4 regions of the Pseudomonas sp. FG36 genome follow, and region 1 is predicted to be linked to each of the others. Evidence: riboswitches for the same ligand, from Rfam matches in the RefSeq annotation. Region 1 holds a riboswitch; each other region holds the start of a gene.
What was found. Region 1 has a riboswitch for cobalamin ahead of ACODS9_RS10075 (TonB-dependent receptor). Riboswitches for the same ligand answer to the same signal wherever they lie in the genome.

Region 1 (4,337 bases):
CCGGGTGAAATTGCGCACGCTCATGCGCGCCTGCTCGGCCAGCCGCTCGACCGTCAGCCGCGGGTCGCCCAGGTGCTCGCTGAGCCATAGGTGCAGGGTCTCGAAGGCGTCGCTGTCCTCGCCCTGGGCCTTGAGCAGTTCGCTGAACTGCGCCTGGCCGCCGGGGCGCTTGAGGAACACCACCAATTCGCGGGCCACCTGCATGGCCACCTCGCGGCCACAGTCGGCCTCGACCAGGGCCAGCGCCAGGTCGATGCCGGCGCTGACGCCGGCCGAAGTCCATACCTGATCCTGCTGCACGAAGATCGATTCGGCATCCACCTCGATGGCCGGGAAACGTCGGTGCAGGGCATCGCACATCGCCCAGTGGGTGGCGGCCCGGCGGCCATCGAGCAGGCCGGCGGCGGCCAGCAGGAAGGTGCCGCTGCATACCGAAGCGGTACGTCGGGCGCGTTGGGCGGCCTTGGCCAGCCAGGCGACCAGCTCGGCGTGATCGGGGAGGGTGCGGACGATCTCCGGGGCTCCGGGCACGACCAGCGTGTCGAAGGGCTCGTGCAGCCAGGGCGCCAGTGGCTCGGTGACGACGGCCAGGCCCTCGGCGGTGGCCACCAGGCCCCCTTCGAGGCTGGCGGTGACCACCCGGTAGCCGGGTAGGCCGCGCGCGGCGCGGGCCTTGGTCGCGGCCCAGAACACCGTCTGCGCGCCGCTGAGGTCGAGCAGGCCCATCTGCGGGTAGGCGAGGAACAGCAAGGTGCGCGGCTGGTCAAGCGCGTGCACGGGCGCTGCGGGAATCTGCGGGATGTCGGTCATGGCGCGCTGCTTGTGGACGGGGCGTAGGCCCTAGTCGAGCAGGTGGCGCGATGATGTTCAAGCACGACGCGATGGCCGTCAGGCCTGGCTCTTGTGGGAGCGGGCTTGCCCCGCGATTGCAGCATCAGCCGCATCGCGGGGCGAGCCTGTTCTCACGCTGTTACCTGGCCGACCTAGAAGCTGTAGTCCACAGTGGCGAAGTACGAGCGCGGCGCGCCCAGCAGCCACTGTTCGCCGCTGTAGCTCGACTGGGCGTACTCGCGATCAAACAGGTTGTTCACCTGCAGACCCAGGCGCACGTCGGGCAGCACCTGCCAGCCGATGTTGGCATCGACCACGGTGTAGCCCGGCACGCGTTGGTCATTGGCGGCGCTGGTATAGCGGGCGTCTACGTAGCGCAGGCCGATGCCGGTGTCGACGCTTTGCCCGAAGCCTTTGCTCAGCCACAGGTTGGCGGTACGACGTGGGACGTCCTGCGGATGGTTGCCAGACCGGTCGTAGGAAACGCCTCGGCTGAGTTGAGTGAAATCATCGTACTTGGCGCGCACCAAGGCTGCGTTGCCCGACAGTTGCCATTGATTGCCCAGAGCCAGCTCCAGGCTTGCCTCCAGGCCATCGGAGGTCTGTTGGCCTGCCTGCTGGCTGCGCTTGGAGACCACGTCGTACACCGGCAGCTTCTTCTTGACGATGTGGTAGGCCGCCAACGTCCATTCGCCGCGTCCGTCCCAGAACCGTTGCTTGAGGCCGAATTCGGTCTGCTTGGCTTCGGTCAGTTCAAGGCGTTGCTCCGGGCGCAGGGTCAGCAGGTCACCGACACCATCCTCGCTGGTGGAGTACTGGCCGTACACGGACAGATCGTCAGTCAGCGCGTACACCAGGCCGGCGCGCCAGTTGCCGCCACGCAGGCTCTGGTCTTCGCGAGTGTCCTTCACCAGGTCGTTGCGGTCGATGTGGTTCTGGTCGCGGCGTATGCCGGTGACCAGCGACAGGCGCTCGGTCAGTTGCGTGCGGTTTTCGGCGAACAGCGAGAAGGTGCTGGTTTTCGACAGCGTCTGCGGGCGCGTCGGATCGGCACTGTGGAACCCGCCGGGCGCCGGCCGCCAAGGATCGAGCGGGTCGGTGTAGCCATCTTCGTAGGGCGAGTTGCTGTCGATGTTGAAGCGGATCTTGTTGTACTCGGCGCCCACCACGGTCTTGCTGGCCAGGCCGAACAGCGAGTGATCGAAGGTGAAGCTCTGGCGGTCGCCGATCTGCTCCTGGTTGTGCTTGATCTCCAGGAAACTGCCGCGCTGGATCACACCGGCATCCCAGGCGTACTCCTCGGCATTGCGCCAGTGGCGACGGCTCTTGATGTAGTACAGCTGGTTGCTGGCGCTGATGCTGTCGCTGATGTTCCAGTCGCTGGTCAGCCGTGTCCACTCATCGTGGTAGCGCTGCTGGTCATTGCTGACGTTGTAGTTCTTGTTGCGCACACTGCTGCGCAGATGGCCGTCGATCAGCGGCGTGCCGTAGTAGTTGGCAGGTTGTGCGTCGCCGCGTTCGTGGGACAAGGTGAAACTCAGGTCGTCACTGGCATCGAAGCGCAGCGCGCCGGAAAACGCCAGGCTGCGCGAATCGGTGCGGTCGACCCAGCCGTTGCCCGCCTGCTGGTTCAGGGTGGCGCGGTAGCTCAGGCGCTCGCTCAGGCTGCCGCCGCTGTCCAGCCCCAGTTGCTGGCGGTCCCAGGAGCCGTAGCCCAAGCGCAGGTGGTTGCGGATATCACCGCTGAAGGGCTTTTTCGGAATCACGTTGACCGTTGCCCCGGTGGCGCCTTCGCCATACAGCACCGAGGCAGGCCCACGGATCACATCGATACGCTCGACCATCCAGGGATCGACCGGGTAGGTGAGGGTGCCGGCGCCGGCGTACAGGCGCGACCCGTCGAACAGGGTCATCACCGAACTCTGGCCCGTGAAACCGCGCGCCGACAAGCCGGTGCCGCCATCGCCAGGGGTACCGATGAAGGTGATGCCCGGCGAGCGGGTCACGGCATCCTGCACCGTGGTGTTGTTGCGCTGCTGGATCTGCGCGGCGGTGATGCTGCTGGTGCTCGCCGGGGTTTCCAGGGCACTGAGGTTCAGGCGTGAACCGGCCTGGGTGGGGGTGGCCAGGTCGACGGTCTGCGGGTCGCGGCTGTCGGTGATCGCCGTGGAGGGCAGGGTGAGCGCAGGGCTGGGCTGCTCGTCGGCCAGAGCCGGCAGGGACACGGCCAGGCAGGCCGCCAGGGTGTGAAGCTTGTTGATACGGGACATGTCGTTCCACTGCTGCAGGAAAGAATGGATCCCGGTGGAAAACACGCAACGGCGAAGCGCGCGCAGGCGCGCACGCGAATACCGGCCTGCGCCCGCCCACCGCGGGTTGCCAAGTGAAGCCTCAGGCCGGTCTCCGGGCTTGCGAGGGTCGTGAAGCCTTCACCTTCCCATGCGTGTGCACAGTGGTCTGTCGAAGGGTTCGCTCGCTTACCGTTGCGGGGGCAGCGCCGGACTTGTCGTGGTATCGACTCACCGGCTTCCCGTTTCACCTTGCGCGCGGCGGCGCAGGGCACCTGAAACTGGCGCGCATCTGACCACCGAACGGGCAGGGAGTCAATCGTCTGGATGGGCGGGCCGAGTGTGGCTGAATCGCGGTTCAGAGCGGTTGTCGTCAGGCCAGCGTTGTCTGCGGACAGGCCGCGTGGATTGGCGCAGGCCGCGCAGGGCGCTACCATCGGTAGCCAGCCTCCTTATCCAACACCAACAAGCCAAGGACGCGTATGACCGAGCAAGCCATGTCCCTGCAACAACTCGCCGCCCCCGAAGGCATCTGTTACGGCTGCGGCTGTTCCCACCCCAGCGGCCTGCATGTGCAGAGCCACTGGGACGCCGACGGCATCCACCTGTCGTGCCGGCATACCCCCGACCCGACCTTCACCGGCTGGCCCGGCCTGGTCTACGGTGGCCTGCTGGCCATGCTGGTCGACTGCCATTCCAACTGGACCGCCATGGCCTGTCACTACCGTGCCGAAGGCCGCGAACCTGGCAGCCTGCCGCGTATCGACTGTGTCACCGGCCAGCTTGGCCTGACCTACCTCAAGCCCACGCCCATGGGCGTCGAACTGCTGCTCAAGGCCCGGGTCGAGGGCGAGCTGGGGCGCAAGACCCGGGTGATCTGCGAGGTCTGGGCCGGGGATGTACTGACTGTCACCGCCGATTCGGTGTTCGTGCGGGTCGATACCGAGAAGCTCAAGCGCCAGGCCCATGGCGACGCCTGAACTTGCACCGATGGGGTGGGGCTGGCATTGTCGAACGTGACCCGGCTGCCCGACAGGATGTTGCCATGCCCTACCAGATTCGCCCGGCCCGTGACGAAGATTGCGTGGCCCTGAGCCTCGTCGGCCAAGCTACCTTCGCCCTGGCCAGCCCGCCCGATAGCGCGGTCAGCGCCCAGCAGCACTACATCGCCCACCATCTCCAGCCCGAACATTTCCAGGCGCACCTGGCGCACCCGCA
Region 2 (4,337 bases), on a different contig from region 1:
CGAGCATGGTCGGGGCTTCCATCCAGTTGGAAAGCCCAGTGTGCTCCGCCGTCGCCCGCTCGGCAATCGCTTCACGAGCCGGGGCGATAGAGGTGGGCATGGCCGGCGCGATACAGGGCCGAGTCGGCGAAGGGGGCATCGCCCAGGACATGCCCGACGAGGATCAGCGCGGTACGCCGGAACCCCTTGGCGGCCACGCGCTCGGTGATGTCCGCCAGGGTGCCCTTGACACAGTCCTGGTCTGGCCAGGTGGCGCGATGGACCACGGCGATGGGGCAGTCGGCGCCATAGTGTGGCAGCAACTGCTCGACGATACGTTCCAGGTGGCGCACACCCAGGTGGATGGCCAGGGTGCTGCCATGGCGGGCCAGGTCGGCCAGCTGTTCACCGGCCGGCATTGGCGAGCTATCGCCGTAGCGGGTGAGGATCACCGTCTGCGCCACGTCGGGTAGTGTCAGCTCGCAGCCCAGCAACGCGGCGCTGGCGGCGGTGGCGGTGACGCCAGGGACGATCTGGTAGTCGATGCCCAGCTCACGCAGGTGACGGATCTGTTCGCCGATGGCGCCATACAGGCTGGGGTCGCCGCTATGCACGCGGGCTACATCCTGACCGTTGGCATGGGCCTGGCGCATGGCCTCGATGATCTGCTCCAGGTGCAGTTCGGCGCTGTTGAGCACGGTGTGTGCCTGATGCCCCTCGAGCACTGCAGCCGGTACCAGGGAGCCTGCGTAGATGATCACCGGGCATTGGCGGATCAGGCGCTGGCCCTTGACCGTGATCAGCTCGGGATCGCCGGGGCCGGCGCCGATGAAATAGACCGTCATGGGGGTTCCTTGCAGGTAAAAGGAGCGGATTATCCGCCGATGGCCAGGGCCAGGGTAGCGCCGCCGAGCCCTTGCCTTGGCACATGCAGGCGCGGCGCGGCGCCAGTGCGCCCGGCCAGGGCCAGGGCTGCGCTTTCGGCGACACCCCAGCAGCCAGTCTGGGCGTACACCGTTGTCGAGCGCTGACTGAGCAGCGCTTCGAAGGTCGACAAGTGGTTGCTGTCGAAGCAGATGAACGGCAACCCGAGCCGCTCGGCCAGTGCCAGCAGGCCGGGCTCGCGTGCCTTGGGTTCGATGCTGGCGATTGCCTTCAGCGCCGACAGGGGCAGGGCGTGGTTGGTCAGGGTCTGGCGCAGCAGCACCGCGAGCGTTTCGACCGGGCAGCCACGGCGGCAACCAAAGCCGGCATACAACGCCGGCTGGGGAACAATGTCGCGCATCAGTGCTGGCTGGAGCGGCGGAACAACCAGGCGCTGAGCAGGCCCAAGGCCACCCAGAACGCGGCGTTGGTCAGCCACGAAGCGATCTTGAACTGGGTCTCCAGCGCCTCGGGGGCCAGGCTTTCATGAACCGGTGGCTGTGGTGCGCCGATCAGGTGCGGGATCACCAGCAGGGCGACTCCGAGCACCTTGAACAGCCAGTGCTGGGCGAACACCAACAGTGCCAGACCGGCGGCAGTGGCGGCGGCGGTGCCGATCCACCAGGTCTGGCGCTGGCCAAGGTCGGCGGCGGCGGTACCAGGCAGTTCCGGTGGCAGGCCCAGGGTCGGCGCCAGGCAGAACACGGCGAAGCCCGCCAGGCCCCACAGCGCGCCGGTGGCCACGCGGCCCGGGGCACGCAGGCTGTACAGGGCGGCGAGGATCAGGGCGAAGCCGACGGCGACCACCAGGTTGCCGCCCGTGGTGGACAGGATACGCTGCCAGCCATCTTCGGGTGCCCAGGCCTCGGCGCTGTGCTCATGGGGCGCGGCGGCTTCGCCATGCTCATGCTGTTCGGCGACGGGGGCGGCGGTTTCATAGGTTTCCGCCTGGAGAATCAGCGGGGCGACCCAGAAGCTTTGCAGCAGGGTCAGCAGCAGGGCGGCGAGCAGGCCGCTGAAACCCGCGGTACGGGCGATGCGCGTGATCATGCGGGCGTACTCAGTGGCAAGGGAAGGCGGCGCTGTGGCGGGTGTCGTGGGCGGCGTTGTGCACCGCCTCGATGTGCGAGAAACCGGCGAAGTACACCAGGCACAGGCCCAGCAGGCTGGCGCCGACCGCGACGATCAGGCGCTGGCTGAGACTGACGGGGGTGGCGATACTGGGTTTGGCGTGGGTGATGGGCATGACGCGTTCCTCTGCTGCTTTTGTTGTGGCAACGGGCAGGCGCGACGCCCCCGGGCACGGCTGGCCCGGGTGATACGACAGCGCCCGCCCACCGCGGGGTGTTCTGCAAGCATGTCAGGCCGGTCTCCGGGCTGGCGAGGTGGAGCGGGGCTCCATCGACTACGTCACCTTCCCATGCCGCACGATGGGCACAGTGGTCTGACGCTTCTCTCGCTTACCGTTGCGGGGGCAGCACCGGCTTTGTCGGCCCTCTTCTAAAGGAGGCGCGACGCACCGGTTTCCCGTTTCACCCCCGTTGGGGGCACCTGAACGCAATGCGCTAGCAAATCACGGGGCCGGGCCTGCGTCAATCGCCGCGGCGGTTGACCGCCAGGCAGGCACTGCGTAGCCTTGCCGGTTCGAGGTTCCCGGGCGTTGTCCCGGGCTAAGACGGGAACGCGGTACAAGCCGCGGCTGCCCCCGCAACTGTAGGCACTGAAGGGTTCGGCACAGCCACTGCGCACGCGCGGGAAGGCGCCATCCCACCGGCTTTGATGGCCGGCGGTGCAAGCCAGGAGACCTGCCTCGCAACGTTTTCGACTTTCAACCGGGCGGGGTGATCCGGTGGCGAAACAGCCAGGCCGACACGGGCCGTGGCTGTCGTCCTGCATGCCCGCGCCATTGCTGCCAAGGGCATCGCGACATGAAAACACTGGCCAAGCTCCCCGTCACCATCGTTACCGGCTTCCTCGGCTCGGGCAAGACCACCTTGCTGCGCCATATGCTCGACAACGCCCAGGGCCGCCGCATCGCGGTAATCGTCAACGAATTCGGCGAGCTGGGCATCGATGGCGAGATCCTCAAGCAGTGCAGCATCGGCTGCTCCGAGGAAGAGGCCAACGGCCGCGTCTACGAGCTGGCCAACGGCTGCCTGTGCTGCACCGTGCAGGAAGAATTCTTCCCGGTGATGCGCGAGCTGGTGGCGCGCCGCGGCGATCTCGACCATATCCTCATCGAAACCAGCGGCCTGGCCCTGCCAAAACCCCTGGTGCAGGCCTTCCAGTGGCCGGAGATCCGCAACGCCTGCACCGTCGATGCGGTGATCACCGTGGTCGACAGCCCGGCCGTGGCCGCCGGCACCTTTGCCGCCTACCCGGACCAGGTCGACGCCCAGCGCAAGCTTGACCCCAACCTCGATCACGAGTCGCCGCTGCACGAACTGTTCGCCGACCAGCTGGCCAGCGCCGACCTGGTGGTACTGAACAAGGCCGACCTGATCGATGCCGAGGGCCTGGCCAAGGTCCGTGCCGAAGTGGCCGAGGAGCTGCCGCCGGCGGTCAAGGTGATCGAGGCAAGCAGTGGTCGCCTGCCGCTGGAGGTGCTGCTGGGCGTGGGCGCCGAGTCCGAGGCGCATATCGATGGCCGCCGCACCCACCACGACAGCCATCACGACGGCGATGACCATGACGACCATGACCACGACGCCTTCGACTCGATCTCCATCGACCTGCCCGAGGCCGACGAAAGCCTGCTGCTCGATGCCTTGACGCAACTGGTCACCGAGTTCGGCATCCTGCGTGCCAAGGGCTTCGCCGCCATTCCCGGCAAGCCGATGCGTCTGCTGATCCAGGGTGTGGGTACCCGCTTCGACAAGCACTTCGACCGTGCATGGCGCAGCGAGGAGCCACGGATCACCCGCCTGGTGCTGATCGGCCAGGACCTGGACGCGACCCAGCTGGAAGCGCGCCTGCGCCAGGCCCTGGGCGCCTGACCCATGCACCTGCTGCGGACCCAGCCCGGCGGCTTTGTGCCGGACGACAGCATCGCCGACCTCGGCCAGACCCCCGCCGAACTGGTCATCCTCTGCAGCGGTGACTCACACCTGGCGCTGCTTGCCGAAACCGCCGAGCAGTTGCCGGCGGATTTCCCCAGCGTGCGCCTGGCCAATCCGATGCAGGTGCAGAACCACGCCTCGGTCGACCTGTATGTCGACCAGGTGCTGCGCCATGCCAAGGTGATCCTGGTGTCGCTGCACGGCGGCGTCGGTTATTGGCGCTACGGTGTCGAACAACTGGTCGAGCTGGCGGCACGGGGCGTGCAACTGATCCTGGTACCCGGCGACGACCGCCCCGATCCGGAGCTGACCGGGCTGGGCACGGTACGCGGCGAACAGGCCGAGCGCCTCTGGCATTACCTGCGCCAGGGCGGC
Region 3 (4,337 bases), on a different contig from region 1:
GACCAGCGCCGCGCAACTGATCAGCAGCAGCTGTGTGCGGCGCACCGGTACGCCCAGCGAGGCCGCCGAGTCGGCGCCGAAGGTAAAGGCGTCCAGTGCGCGGCGCTGCCACAGGCATATCACGAGGCCGAACAGGGCGACCGGCACCGCCAGCCACACCGACGGCCAGCGCACGCCGCTGAGGTTGCCCAGCAGCCAGAAAAGGATGCCGCGGGCCTGCTCGGCGGTGGCCGACTTGGTGATGAGGAAAGCGGTGAGGGCGTTGAACAGCTGCGAGCCGGCGATGCCGGCGAGGATCACCTGGGCGTTGTCGTGGCGGCTGCCACTGGCGCGCGATAGCAGCAACACCAGGGCGAACGCCGCCAGCGCGCCGATGAAGGCGCCGGCCGACAGCGACAGCACCGCGCCGCCCAGGCCGAACAGCCCCACCGCCACGGCGCCGGTCGAGGCGCCGGCAGACAGGCCCAGCAGGTACGGCTCGGCCAACGGGTTGCGCAGCAGCGCCTGGAGGATCACCCCACAGGTCGCCAGCCCCGCGCCGCAGGCGGCGGCGACCAGGGTGCGCGGCAGGCGGTAGTTCCAGACGATACCGGCGTCGATCGGGTCGACGCCATGGCCGGCCTGCCACAGCTGGTTGGCCAGCACCTGCCAGATCGCCTCGGCGCCGACACGGGTCTCGCCGATGGCAATCCCGGCAAGCATGGCCAGGCACAGGGCGAGCAAAGCAAAGAGGCTGATGGGCAGCAGGCGGCTCATGGCTGGGGTGCTTTACCGCTGGCGAAGGCGCTGGACAGCACGTCCAGGCCGCGGAACAGGCGGATGCCGGCCTGCATGGCGTCGGCATCGAGGACGATGATCCGGCCGTGCTTGACCGCGTCCATATTGCGCGTGACCGGGTCGCTGCGCAGGAAGTCGAGTTTTTTCTGGTAGTCGTCGGCCGGGTAGCGGCGGCGGTCCATGCGCGCGACGATCAGCCAGGTGGGGTTGGCTTTGACCAGGGTTTCCCAGCCCACGGTAGGCCATTCTTCGCTGGACTCGACCACGTTGCGCACGCCAAGGGTCTGCAGCATGTAGTCGGCCACGCCCTGGCGGCCGGCGACATAGGGGTCGGTCTTGAGGTCGGCGCTGGAGAACCAGAACAGCGCGCTGGTGTGCGCCAGGTCCTGGCCGGCCAGGCGCTGCCTGGCCTGTTCCAGTTGGCCCTGGAGCTCGGCATTCAGGCGCGCGCCACGCTCCTGCACGTCGAATATCTCGGCCAGCTGGCTGACGCTCTTGTAGATGCTCTGCACCTTGAACGGCTGCAGGCGGGTGCCGTCGGCGCCCACCAGGTTGTCCTTGCCCTCGCAGTCCGAGGGCAGCAGGTAGGTGGGGATGCCCAGCTCCTGGAATTGTTCGCGGGTGCCGACCGCCCCTTGGGCGCCGATCATCCATTCGAACTGCGCCGTCACCAGTTGCGGACGTTTGCCGACCACCGCCTCGAAGCTCGGTTCGTTGTCGGCCAGGCGCGGGACCTTGTCGTTCTGCGCCTTGAATTCCGGCAGCACGTTGTTGAACCACAGCGAGGTGCCGGCCAGCCGCTCACCCAGGCCCAGGGCATAGAGCAGCTCGGTGCCGGCCTGGCCGACGGTCACCGCCCGTTGCGGGGCCTGGGTGAAGGTCTGCGGCATGCCGCAGTTGTCGACGGTCAGCGGGTACAGGGTGGTGCTGGCGTGGGCCAGGCCCGACAGGGACAGGCCGGCGAGGAGGGCGGCGAGGCGGTGCGGCATGGTGGGGCGATCTCCTGGGTGGTGCACGGAATGGCCCACGGACAGGCATCGCCCGGCAGCCTGCGCAAGCACGCGGCCAGGGCGGATGACCATCCCGGACACCCCGCCGGTTGGTGAATGCGTGCCGGCAGGTCTCCTGACTGGTGCGTCCAGGCCGGCGCCAGCCTTCCCGGGTCGGCAGACCCAGTGGCATCGATGGCGCAGGCTCGGCACCTACAGTTGCGGGGGCAGTTCCCTTTGGATCGCCAGTGGCGAGCCCGGGATTCCCTTTTGATTCCGTGTGGAAACCGGCGGGCGGCATGGTAGACCATCGGGCTGTCGGGTGAAAACGCTTTTACAGGTACTTGAGCCAGGCGATATCGCGCCGGCGCGCTTTCAGCCGGGCGAACCAGCGCACCGGCAGGTACAGGGCAAGTGGCAGCAGCACGGCGGTCAGCCATACCGCCCCGATGCCATCGAAACCGAAATAGCGGCCCTGGTTCAGGCCGAACAGCGCCACGCAGGCCACGTACAGCAGCTTGAGCACATACAGGTGCAGCAGGTAGAAGAACATCGGCGCTGCGCCAAACACCGCAAGCGGGCCGATCCAGCGGGCGTCGCCGGCACGCTCGAAGCCGCGCAGCAGGAGCAGGCCGACGCCGAGGGTCAGGGCCAGGAACAGCAACGACGGTGGGTACTTGGTGATATTGAAGAAGCTCATCAGCGTCTGCCCGACGCTGGCGTAGAGGCTCCAGGGGGCTTCGCCGTAGCCATTGAGCAGGCGCAGCGCGCCGAACCCCAGCAGCAACGCCGCGCCGGCCCATAGCAGGCGCTGTTGGCGCTTGCCGGCGTCGCTGCCCCGGGCAAACCACGGCCCGAGCCCATAACCCAGGGCGATCACGCCGATCCACGGCAACAGCGGGTAGGACGTGCGCAGGCGCAGATGTTCGCCCACCTCCAGCCAACTGCGCTCATGCAGGATCGCCCATGGCACATGCAGCGCCGATTCCGGCCCGAAGTGCAGGCCATCGAGCAGGTTGTGACCGGCGACGATCAGCGCGCCGAGGGCGAGCAGCGCCGGGCGCGGCAGCCACACCAGCAGCGACAGGGCGAGCATGCTCAGGCCGATGGCCCAGATCACCTGCAGGTAGATCACGCTCGGAGGCAACTCGAAGGTCCAGGCGAAGTTGACCAGGGTGAATTCCAGCAGTACCAGGAACAGACCGCGTTTGAACAGGAACACCGAGACATCGCCACGGCCCTGGTACTTCTCGCCATACAACCAGGCCGATAGCCCGGTAAGCAGCACGAACACCGGCGCGCACAGGTGCGCCAGGGTGCGACTGGCGAACAGGCTGGGTTCGGTGGCGTCGATCGCATCGATGGTCATCGGGTCGCTGACCTGGCGATGCAGGAAGAAGGTTTCGCGCACGTGGTCCAGCAGCATGAACAGGATCACCAGGCCGCGCAGGGCGTCGATGCTTTGCAGGCGTTGGGGGAGTCGGGGGCTGGCCATTGAAAAAGTCGCAAACAGAGGATGCGAGATGTTATCTCATAACAATTAATTGATCTACTGGCCCGCATTTGCATCGACGTGCTCGACGCTATCGCGGGGCAAGCCCGTTCCTACAGGTCATGCGCTATTCCTGCAGGAGCGGGCTTGCTCCGAGATGGCATCGTTCGCCCCATTGGGACACGATCCGACTTTGCCCCTCAGAGATCCAGCACCAACCGCGCCGAGCGCGCCCGCGACACGCACAGCATCATGCTCTGCTGCGCAGCCTTTTCCTCGTCGCTGAGGTATTGGTCGAAATGCTCGGCCTCGCCTTCGAGGATCGCCGTCTCGCAGGTGCCGCACACGCCTTCGCGGCACAGGCACTCGACCTTCGCGGCCTTGGACTTCTCGATGGCCTGGAGGATGGTCATGCCTTCCTCGACTTGCAGTTCGGTGCCCGACCGGGCCAGCACCACGGTGAAGGCCGCACCTGTGGCCGGCGCGGCGGCGGCGAACTGTTCCCAGTGCACCCGCGATTCGGCGATTCCAGCAGCGGCGGCGGTGGCGATCACCGCGTCGATCAGCGGCTTGGGCCCGCACACATAGAGGTGGGCGTCATCGGCCAGGCCCGCGCACAGCGCGGCGAGGTCGAGCTTGCGGTCCAGGCTGTCGATGTAGAACCGCGTGTTGCCGGCATGCGGGCCTTGTTCCAGGTCGCCCTGGAAGGCGCCGTGTTCCGGGGCGCGGAAGGCGTAGTGCAGCTCGTAGGGAGTGGCGCCACCTTCCAGCTCGTGCAACTGCGCCAGGAAGGGGGTAATGCCGATGCCGCCGGCGATCAGCACATGGCGCCCGGCATCGGCGTCCAGGGCGAACAGGTTGTTGGGGGTGGAGATGGTCAGCTCGCTGCCCACCGCGACCTGGTTGTGCATGAACGCCGAACCGCCCTTGGACTGCTCCTCGAGCCGCACGCCGATCTGGTAGCTATGCAATTGACGCGGGTCGCTCATCAGCGAGTAGGCATTGCTGAACTGGCTGCCGCAGGGCGACTGCATCTGCACGATCACGTGGCTGCCGCCGCTGAAGGCGGGCAGGGGGCC
Region 4 (4,337 bases), on a different contig from region 1:
CTCCCTTGATCAACAGTCCTTCGGCGATCCTTCCGCCCTCTAGATGCGTTTCCACCAATTCCTCCACCTCCCGATCATCACGTACCCGATACCAGCAGCCGTCCGGGTGCACCGTCAACACGGGCCCCAGGTTGCAGGGAAACTGGCAATCGGTGCGGGTCAGCAGCACGCCGCCCGGGGTCTCGATCAGGTCACGCTCCAGCAACCGCCGGCGCAGGCGTTTCCACAGCGGCAAGGCGCCGCGCCGCACGCAGCGGGGGCCGGTGCAGAGGAACACCTGGCGGGCATGCTCGGGCACCCGCGACCAGTCCGGGTCACTGGCCACCGCGTTGACCTGGTCACACGCCAGGTGGCGGGCATGTTCGCCGATGCTGGCACAGGCCACTCGCGCATCCAGGCCACGCCGCCCCAGGGCCTGGGCCGTGACCCAGACGCCGGCCCGAGCTTGCGCCAGGCGCCCCAGCTCATCGCGCAGCCAGTCAAGGTAGGCGCTATCCGAGGTGGGTTCCAGGTCCACCACCAGCAGGCGTTCCAAGCCCTGGTCGAGGGCCTCGCGGATCACCGCCCAGAGCCCGTCGAAACCCTCCAGGGTGTCGACGATATCCCGGCCCGCCTCGTGGCCACGCAGGTCGCGAATCTCGGCGCCGAAAGCTTCCGCCGCCGAGCCGCCACCCAGGCCAGGGCCGACGAACAACACGCGCTGGTAGTCCATGCTCACGCCCTCAGAAGGTGTAGGTGTAGCGCAGTTCGCTGGTGAACGGCCGCCCGAGGTTGTCGACGTTGCTCGCCCGACTGGTGACATAGTCGCGGTCGAACAAGTTCTCCACCAGCAGGCTCAGCCGGTGCTGGCGGGCGCCGTCCAGGTAACGGTAGGCATCGGCGTCGACCACCGAATAATGGCCGTAGTCGACGCCTTTGGAGCTGACCACGTCGCGGATGTAGCGAATGGCGCCCCCGGCCCCCCACCTGCGATCCGCCGATTCGTAGCCGAGCCGCGAACGGGCGAAGAAACTCGGCACGTCGTTGATCGTTGCCCCGGTACGCGATTCGGTGAGGTTGCGGGTCATGTCGGCCTGCAGGCTCCATTGATCGTCAAGCTGGATACGCGCATCGGCCTCGAAGCCACGCATCTGTACCTGCCCTTGGCCGTTGACCCACTGGCTGCCGTCCAGGGTGATCAAGTCGGTGATCTTGCGTCGGAACACGGTGACGCTGGCGCTGAATTCACGCTCCAGCAGCAGGCCGTGGTAGTCCAGGCCAAGCTCGGCATTGCGGCTCTTCTCGGGCTTGAGGTCGCGGTTGCCGATCTCGTCGCCAGGCTCGTTGACGAACAACTGCTCGGCATTGGGCAGCTTGTAGGCGCTGCCATACTGGCCGCGCAGTTGCCAGTTGTCGTTCAGGTCGTACAGCGAGGTGAGCATGCCGACGGTGGCGCTGTCGCCGCCGCTCATGGCCTCGTGGCGCAGGCCGAGGCTCGGGTGCCAGTTGGGCAAGGCCTCGATCCTGGGACGCAGTTGGGCGTACAACGCATTGGCCTGGGCCTTGTTGTCGTCGATCACCAGCACGTCGTCCTGGCCCTTGAACCACTGGTTGTCGGAACCGAACACCAGCACGTGGCCGCCGTCGAGTTCGGCCTTGCCCTCGGCCTGCACGCCCCAATCGGTAAAGCCCCAGTAGTCGTTGTGGTTGACCACGTCGCGGGAGCCGTCGGCGCGGTTGTTGATGCGGGTGTAGCGGGTGTCCCAGTCGTTGACGTGGCCCTTGACGAAGTAGCTCAGGCGCTCGCTGATGCGCTGTTCGAAGGTAGCCGTGGCGATCTGCTGCACGCGGTCATTGGTGGTCTTGTAGTTGTTCACCGGTCGGGCGAAATCGAGGTTGGCGTCTGTGTACTGGTAGAACAGCTCCAGCCGCGCATCGTCACCGAAGGCCTGGATCGCCTTGCCGCCGAAGGTGGTCACCTCGTAGCCGCGCTTTTTGTCGCTGACGTTGCCGCTGTAGTCGCGGTTGCGAAACGGCTGGTAACCGTCGGAGACGTTGTGGCTGACATAGGCCAGCAGGCCCAGGTCGCCGAAGCCATTGCTGAAGATCTGCTCGACGCGGGCGTCCTTGCTGCTGCCGGCGAAGCTGTCCAGGCCCAGGTTGACCTCACCTGAAGCCTGACGACGTTGCGGGCTGCGGGTGACGATGTTGATCACTCCCGCCACGGCCTGGGTGCCGAACAACAGGCTCTGGCCGCCCTTGAGCACCTCGATGCGCTCCACCGCGTTGGCCGGCAGTGTGTCCAGGTACAGGCCGCCGTACAGGCGGTTGTTCAGGCGTACACCGTCGAGCAGGATCAGTGTGTCGTCGTTGCGCCCGCCGAGCAGCGAGTAGGTGCCGTAGTCGAATGGGCCGTTCTTCGGCGCTACGTAGAAGCCGGGGATGAACATCTGCATCACCCGGGTGATGTCGGCGCCGGGGCCGGCGCGCTCGATCTGCTCGCGGCTGACGATCTCGACCTTGCTGCCGTACTGGGCCATGGCGGCGACCGTGGTCGACTCCACCGACGGCGCGGCGACGATCTGCTGGTCGAGGATCAGGGGGGTGTTTTCGGCCAGTGCCAGGGGGCTGGCCAGGCAGCCCAGGAACAAGGTCCGGGCCTTGGGGAAACGACGTCGGGAGTGAATCACAGCAATCATGCTCTTCTCGAAAGTGACTTTCGCAGAAGCACGCAGGAGCACGGATCGCACACACGCCAATACCGGCCCATGCCCGCCCACCGCAGGAGTTTGCCTACTACATTCCAGGCCGGTCTCCGGGCTCGCAAGACAAGATGCCTTCACCTTCCCATGACGCGCGGGCCACAGTGGTCTGTCGAAGGCATCACTTGCATACCGTTGCGGGGGCAGCACCGGACTGGCGCGAAGCGCGTACCGGTTTCCCGTTTCACCCCATGCGCGGCGGCATGGGACACCTGAAATCGGTCGGCATCTGAACACCTTGGGGCAAGGTGCGTCAAGCAAAGGCCGGTGAATCGTTTCGCGTGTTTTTTATCTGCCAATCACTCTAGGCAGATGTGTCAAAAGTTGTAGAATCCGCACGCCTAACCTATTCCCGTTCCCTTCGAGCTTTGCCGATGAAGCTGGCCCGCCACACACGATCGCAAGTCGCCTGGGTGCTGTATTTCAGCATCCTGTTCGGCTCGTTGCTGTGCGCCATGGGCCATGGGCAGATGGCCGGGCTGCGCCTGGCCGGCCTCGACGACGCCGCCTGGTGCGCGGCCGACAGCAGCGGCGTGTTCAAGGGCGACCAGGACATCACCGACCCGGTGCTGCCCGCCGGCGGCGACTGCGTGATCGCCAGCCTGTTCAGCGCCATCCTGCTGGCGGTGTTCTTCGGTTTGCTGGCCCTGCTCGCCGGGGAGTCGAGCAAACCCTTACCCAGACAACCCGCGCCGCGCCTGCCCAAGCAGCGCTGGCCACTGGTCAATCCCCGCGCCTCCCCCGCTTCGCTTCTCGCGTTCTGACATCGCCACGCCCTCGAACTGCCTGATCGGCAGCGGGCGTGCGCTCATTGATTTCAGCCAGGAAGCCTTGCATGTTCCGCATGACCACTCTGGCGCTGCTCGTTGGCAGCGCAACCTGCGCCTGGGCGCAGGACGACACCCTCACCCTGCCCGCCAGCAACGTCACGGCCACGTCCGACCAAGCCAAGGAGGCGACCAGCCTCGACCTCGACCGGCCCATCGAAAGCGGCTCACGCCTGAACCTCAGCGCCCGCGAGAACCCCGCCTCGGTCAGCGTCGCCGACCGCAAGACCATGCAGCGCATCGGCGCGCGCAACTTCCAGGACGCGGCCAATGCGCTGCCCGGAGTCAACGCCTCGGCACCGCCCGGCTGGGGCGGCTACGTGACGTATCGCGGCTTCAACGGCGCCCAGGTCAGCCAGCTGTTCAACGGCATCAACCTGCAGTATGGCGCCGCCGGGCGCCCGGTCGGAGCATGGATCTACGATCGTGTCGAACTGCTCGGCGGGCCGTCGTCGTTCCTCAACGGCAGCGGCGCCGTCGGCGGCAGCCTGAACATGATCACCAAACTGGCCAACCGCGACGAGGACACCTTCGAGGGCCGCGTCAGCTATGGGCGCTACGACACGATGGAAACCTCGGTCGGCTTCAACAAGGCGCTCAACAGCGGTGACGGCCCGCGCCACTACGCGCGGCTCGACTACAGCCGCACCAGCACCAATGGCTATATCGACCGCCAGGAGAACGGGGCCGGCAACCTGGCCTTCTCGCTGCTCAGCGACATCAACGACCAGCTGTCGCACACCCTGGCCATCGAGTATCTCGAAGAGAA

Region 2: linked by a shared signal. The riboswitch ahead of cobW (cobalamin biosynthesis protein CobW) and the one ahead of ACODS9_RS10075 (TonB-dependent receptor) in region 1 are both predicted to bind cobalamin.
Region 3: linked by a shared signal. The riboswitch ahead of ACODS9_RS00055 (ABC transporter substrate-binding protein) and the one ahead of ACODS9_RS10075 (TonB-dependent receptor) in region 1 are both predicted to bind cobalamin.
Region 4: linked by a shared signal. The riboswitch ahead of ACODS9_RS24580 (TonB-dependent receptor plug domain-containing protein) and the one ahead of ACODS9_RS10075 (TonB-dependent receptor) in region 1 are both predicted to bind cobalamin.

What each region holds. Positions count from the first base shown of each region.
Region 1 covers NZ_JBMDJQ010000009.1:166,336-170,672, forward strand. Annotated here, with positions in the region: gene ACODS9_RS10070 (GlxA family transcriptional regulator) at 1-810, opposite strand, end outside; gene ACODS9_RS10075 (TonB-dependent receptor) at 984-3,101, opposite strand; cobalamin riboswitch at 3,209-3,413, opposite strand; gene ACODS9_RS10080 (PaaI family thioesterase) at 3,602-4,099, shown strand; gene ACODS9_RS10085 (GNAT family N-acetyltransferase) at 4,165-4,337, shown strand, end outside.
Region 2 covers NZ_JBMDJQ010000008.1:22,629-26,965, reverse strand. Annotated here, with positions in the region: gene ACODS9_RS08615 (DUF1272 domain-containing protein) at 1-7, opposite strand, end outside; gene cobM (precorrin-4 C(11)-methyltransferase) at 72-824, opposite strand; gene ACODS9_RS08605 (cobalamin biosynthesis protein) at 854-1,264, opposite strand; gene ACODS9_RS08600 (CbtA family protein) at 1,264-1,953, opposite strand; gene ACODS9_RS08595 (CbtB domain-containing protein) at 1,964-2,149, opposite strand; cobalamin riboswitch at 2,250-2,472, opposite strand; cobalamin riboswitch at 2,534-2,730, shown strand; gene cobW (cobalamin biosynthesis protein CobW) at 2,832-3,899, shown strand; gene cobN (cobaltochelatase subunit CobN) at 3,903-4,337, shown strand, end outside.
Region 3 covers NZ_JBMDJQ010000001.1:7,229-11,565, forward strand. Annotated here, with positions in the region: gene ACODS9_RS00050 (FecCD family ABC transporter permease) at 1-756, opposite strand, end outside; gene ACODS9_RS00055 (ABC transporter substrate-binding protein) at 753-1,766, opposite strand; cobalamin riboswitch at 1,876-2,073, opposite strand; gene ACODS9_RS00060 (acetyltransferase domain-containing protein) at 2,101-3,261, opposite strand; gene ACODS9_RS00065 (PDR/VanB family oxidoreductase) at 3,459-4,337, opposite strand, start outside.
Region 4 covers NZ_JBMDJQ010000048.1:16,439-20,775, reverse strand. Annotated here, with positions in the region: gene ACODS9_RS24585 ((2Fe-2S) ferredoxin domain-containing protein) at 1-712, opposite strand, end outside; gene ACODS9_RS24580 (TonB-dependent receptor plug domain-containing protein) at 723-2,678, opposite strand; cobalamin riboswitch at 2,769-2,972, opposite strand; gene ACODS9_RS24575 (DUF2946 family protein) at 3,116-3,505, shown strand; gene ACODS9_RS24570 (TonB-dependent receptor) at 3,577-4,337, shown strand, end outside.